2 regions of the Rossellomorea sp. NRS-1567 genome follow, and region 1 is predicted to be linked to the other one. Evidence: a T-box and tRNA genes for the amino acid it is inferred to sense, from the RefSeq annotation. Region 1 holds a T-box; the other holds one or more tRNA genes.
The links. A T-box is a leader RNA that pairs with one kind of tRNA and senses whether it is charged. The one in region 1 lies ahead of argS (arginine--tRNA ligase), so its partner is inferred to be a tRNA-Arg.
Positions count from the first base shown of each region.

Region 2: it has a tRNA-Arg gene. The T-box ahead of argS (arginine--tRNA ligase) is inferred to sense a tRNA for this amino acid. The anticodon was not compared.

Region 1 covers NZ_JBITPL010000006.1:36,914-39,142, reverse strand. The annotation lists gene argS (arginine--tRNA ligase) at 1-1,317, opposite strand, end outside; T-box leader at 1,369-1,572, opposite strand; gene ACIFOD_RS04140 (FtsW/RodA/SpoVE family cell cycle protein) at 1,624-2,229, opposite strand, start outside.
Region 2 covers NZ_JBITPL010000016.1:546-2,774, reverse strand. The annotation lists tRNA gene ACIFOD_RS11470 (tRNA-Glu) at 75-149, shown strand; tRNA gene ACIFOD_RS11465 (tRNA-Val) at 154-229, shown strand; tRNA gene ACIFOD_RS11460 (tRNA-Thr) at 255-330, shown strand; tRNA gene ACIFOD_RS11455 (tRNA-Lys) at 353-428, shown strand; tRNA gene ACIFOD_RS11450 (tRNA-Leu) at 482-566, shown strand; tRNA gene ACIFOD_RS11445 (tRNA-Gly) at 576-650, shown strand; tRNA gene ACIFOD_RS11440 (tRNA-Leu) at 656-744, shown strand; tRNA gene ACIFOD_RS11435 (tRNA-Arg) at 771-847, shown strand; tRNA gene ACIFOD_RS11430 (tRNA-Pro) at 853-929, shown strand; tRNA gene ACIFOD_RS11425 (tRNA-Ala) at 938-1,013, shown strand; tRNA gene ACIFOD_RS11420 (tRNA-Met) at 1,090-1,163, shown strand; tRNA gene ACIFOD_RS11415 (tRNA-Ile) at 1,192-1,265, shown strand; tRNA gene ACIFOD_RS11410 (tRNA-Ser) at 1,274-1,366, shown strand; tRNA gene ACIFOD_RS11405 (tRNA-Met) at 1,403-1,476, shown strand; tRNA gene ACIFOD_RS11400 (tRNA-Asp) at 1,612-1,688, shown strand; tRNA gene ACIFOD_RS11395 (tRNA-Phe) at 1,750-1,825, shown strand; tRNA gene ACIFOD_RS11390 (tRNA-Tyr) at 1,862-1,945, shown strand; tRNA gene ACIFOD_RS11385 (tRNA-Trp) at 1,971-2,044, shown strand; tRNA gene ACIFOD_RS11380 (tRNA-His) at 2,062-2,134, shown strand; tRNA gene ACIFOD_RS11375 (tRNA-Gln) at 2,143-2,217, shown strand; tRNA gene ACIFOD_RS11370 (tRNA-Cys) at 2,220-2,229, shown strand, end outside.

The DNA.
Region 1 (2,229 bases):
GGTCAGCATATGTTCCAGGGAGAATTCAATGTCGTTCACCCGATCATTTTTTAAATCATGAAAGATTATGGCGCCGACCCCAACATCTTTCGACACCTCTGAAGCATTAATTAAATCAGGGTTCTTCTGCTTAATATTTTCTTCTGCCATATGAATCGCTTCTTGAAGAACCTCTTGGAGTAAAATGACTCTGCCCTTTCTGGTGGACATCTTCTTTCCATCTTTCAGATAAAGTCCGAAGGGGATATGTTTCATATCATCCGCCCAGTTAAACCCGAGTTTCTTCAGTACTTCCATCACTTGTTTGAAGTGAGTGGTCTGTTCCTGGCCGACCACATACAGAGCTTCATCAAAGTCATGTTGACGATGGCGATACAGTGCTGCAGCGAGATCTCTCGTAGCATAAAGGGTGGCTCCATCAGACTTCTTGATGAGACAGGGCGGGAGATTCCCCTCTAAACGAACGACCTTCGCACCTTCGGAGGTTTCGAGAAGGTCATGATTCAGAAGCAATGTCACGACTTCATCCATTTTGTCATTGAAGAACGCTTCGCCATTATAGGAATCAAATTCCACTCCGAGCAACGAGTAAATCGTTTTAAAGGCATGAAGTGATTCATCTTTAAACCATTTCCAAAGCTCCGTTACTTCCTGGTCTCCATCTTCTAATAGCTTAAAGGCTTTTCTTCCCTCTTCCTCAAGTGAGGGATCCTTTTCTGCTTCCTCATGAAATTTTTTATATAAAATAAACAATTCAGCGATCGGGTTATCCTTCACTTTTTGTTGATCTCCCCACTTTTTGAATGCGACGATCAATTTCCCGAATTGTGTACCCCAATCACCGATATAATTGATTTTCTCTGTTGTATAGCCGCATTTTTCGGCAATGGTGGCGATGGAATTTCCGATGACTGTAGAGCGTAAATGTCCCATGGAAAAAGGTTTCGCAATATTAGGGGAGGACATATCCAATACGATGGTCTTTTGATTTCCAAATTCATGACTTCCGTAATCCGTGCCTTTCGCCAAGATGGCTGAAACAATTTCTTTCCCTGCTTTCAATCCATCAAATCGGATATTAACATAAGGGCCCGCTGCTTCTACTTTGCTGAAAAAAGGAGAGGAGAGGGCATCGGCAATCTCTCCGGCAATGATGTGGGGTGCTTTCTTCCATGATCTTGCCAGCTGAAAGCACGGAAAGGCAAGGTCCCCCAAATGAGAATGTTTGGGCGTTTCAATCAACTCATAAAGATTATTCTGGTTCCAATCAGACAGCACATGCGTGAGCCTATCGGCTACTATTGATTTCAAATCCATCATCTACACCTCCTGATAAAATCAAACACAAAAAAACCCGTCTCTATCCAACATAGAGACGAGTTTAGCTCGCGGTACCACTCTTATTCCCCAAAAGGGCGCTCATTGTATAACGGGAGATCCCGGTTTTTCTCTACTATCTTCAAGAAAAACTTCTCAGAAGTGCGGTTCATCCCAGGCTTCACACCAGGCTTACACCATCCCCGGTTCGCTTTTGATCCACGTCGGAATTACTCTCTTCATCATAGAATATTCGTATATAATTACTATCATTTTACACATTCTGGAGATGAATGCAACCTGTAATTAAGAATCTTCTGATGAAAACATATACGTTTTATGGTGGAACCTCATACTGAATACAAGTCCGAGGGCCAGCATATTCCCCATAAGAGAGCTTCCCCCATAGCTGATAAAAGGAAGGGGGATCCCGGTGATCGGAAGTAATTGAATCGTCATTCCGATGTTCTGGAACACATGGAAAGTAATCATACTGATAATCCCTGCGCATACATAGGCATTGAATGGTTCTTTCGTGTCCAATGCCGTTTTCGTCAGATGGTAAATTAACAGGAAGTACAAGCTGATCACGACGCTTGCGCCAATAAATCCGTATTCCTCCCCGATCACACTGAAAATAAAGTCGGTATGATTTTCCGGGATATATACTTCTCCATCACTGTAGCCTTTCCCGAAGATCTGCCCGGAGCCAATGGCGTTAAGGGAGTTAATTAAGTGAAATCCTTCTAATTTTGCGTAGTTATAAGGATCTAACCAAGCATAAATGCGTCCAAATTGATAAGGCTTTACATTTAAATATTTTTCAAGCAGCTCAGGGGCCCAAATCACAAGTGAAAGGATGATTCCCCCAAGCACTCCGATAGAAGCATATATCGGAACGATCAGCTTCCA
Region 2 (2,229 bases), on a different contig from region 1:
TAACTAGAAGTTGACTTCTGCGAAATTAACTGATATAGTTATACATGTCCTTAAGCGGGACGCTTTGACAAGATGGCCCATTGGTCAAGCGGTTAAGACACCGCCCTTTCACGGCGGTAACACGGGTTCGAATCCCGTATGGGTCACCAATATGGAGGATTAGCTCAGCTGGGAGAGCATCTGCCTTACAAGCAGAGGGTCGGCGGTTCGATCCCGTCATCCTCCACCATTATTTGTTAGTGGGTAATTAATATGCCGGTGTAGCTCAACTGGTAGAGCAACTGACTTGTAATCAGTAGGTTGGGGGTTCAAGTCCTCTTGCCGGCACCATTTGATTCCTTACTGTATAGATGAGCCATTAGCTCAGTTGGTAGAGCATCTGACTTTTAATCAGAGGGTCGAAGGTTCGAATCCTTCATGGCTCACCATAGATTTTTGCATAAGCAAAATATTTTATCGTTTTGCGACAGCGAAACACCATGCGGGTGTGGCGGAATTGGCAGACGCACCAGACTTAGGATCTGGCGCCGCGAGGCGTGGGGGTTCAAGTCCCTTCACCCGCACCATAATATTTCGCGGAAGTAGTTCAGTGGTAGAACACCACCTTGCCAAGGTGGGGGTCGCGGGTTCGAATCCCGTCTTCCGCTCCAAACTAGCCGGGGTGGCGGAACTGGCAGACGCACAGGACTTAAAATCCTGCGGTAGGTGACTACCGTACCGGTTCGATTCCGGTCCTCGGCACCATTGTTTCTTATAAAATGAATTGTTTAGCGCCCGTAGCTCAATTGGATAGAGCGTTTGACTACGGATCAAAAGGTTAGGGGTTCGACTCCTCTCGGGCGCGCCATATATCGGGAAGTAGCTCAGCTTGGTAGAGCACTTGGTTTGGGACCAAGGGGTCGCAGGTTCGAATCCTGTCTTCCCGACCACTTCTTTTGGGGCCTTAGCTCAGCTGGGAGAGCGCCTGCTTTGCACGCAGGAGGTCAGCGGTTCGATCCCGCTAGGCTCCACCAAAGATTTTTGCGTAAGCAAATAAACTTCATTGAATCTTACTTAATCAAGATTCAGATTGAATAGTAAACGTTTCGTGGCGGTGTAGCTCAGCTGGCTAGAGCGTACGGTTCATACCCGTGAGGTCGGGGGTTCGATCCCCTCCGCCGCTATTACTAAATACATGACGCACGATTATAAGGACCCTTAGCTCAGTTGGTTAGAGCAGACGGCTCATAACCGTCCGGTCGTAGGTTCGAGTCCTACAGGGTCCATTATACACGGAGGAATACCCAAGTTCGGCTGAAGGGATCGGTCTTGAAAACCGACAGGGGTGTAACAGCCCGCGGGGGTTCGAATCCCCCTTCCTCCTCCATAATTCCTTTCGTGGGAAATTTCATACTTATATCGTCGCGGGGTGGAGCAGTTCGGTAGCTCGTCGGGCTCATAACCCGAAGGTCGCAGGTTCAAATCCTGTCCCCGCAATACCATTTTGACTTAGGATAGGATATCCCTTGAAGAGTCACGCATGGATAGTTATTTTGACTGTCGTCAAGGTAATGAAACCTATTTTGCTTGCGCAAATAATGAAAGTTATTTTGACTATCGTCAAAAAACTCTGGTCCGGTAGTTCAGTTGGTTAGAATGCCTGCCTGTCACGCAGGAGGTCGCGGGTTCGAGTCCCGTCCGGACCGCCATTTTCAATTACTTAGTAATAGGGAAGTTGATCATTTGAAAATTTAATCTTCTTTATAATATGGCTCAGTAGCTCAGTTGGTAGAGCAATGGACTGAAAATCCATGTGTCGGCGGTTCGATTCCGTCCTGAGCCACCATTTATACTTAAGAATCTTTAAGTATTTATTTTATTTGGAGGGGTAGCGAAGTGGCTAAACGCGGCGGACTGTAAATCCGCTCCTTCGGGTTCGGCAGTTCGAATCTGCCCCCCTCCACCATTTTTAACAAAACTCTCTATTATATAGGGGCATAGTTTAACGGTAGAACGAAGGTCTCCAAAACCTTTGGTGTGGGTTCGATTCCTACTGCCCCTGCCAAAGATATGTTAAGCATGGCGATTGTGGCGAAGTGGTTAACGCACCTGATTGTGGTTCAGGCATTCGTGGGTTCGATTCCCATCAGTCGCCCTTTATATTGGGCTATAGCCAAGCGGTAAGGCATCGCACTTTGACTGCGACATGCGTTGGTTCGAATCCAGCTAGCCCAGCCAACGGCGGCATAG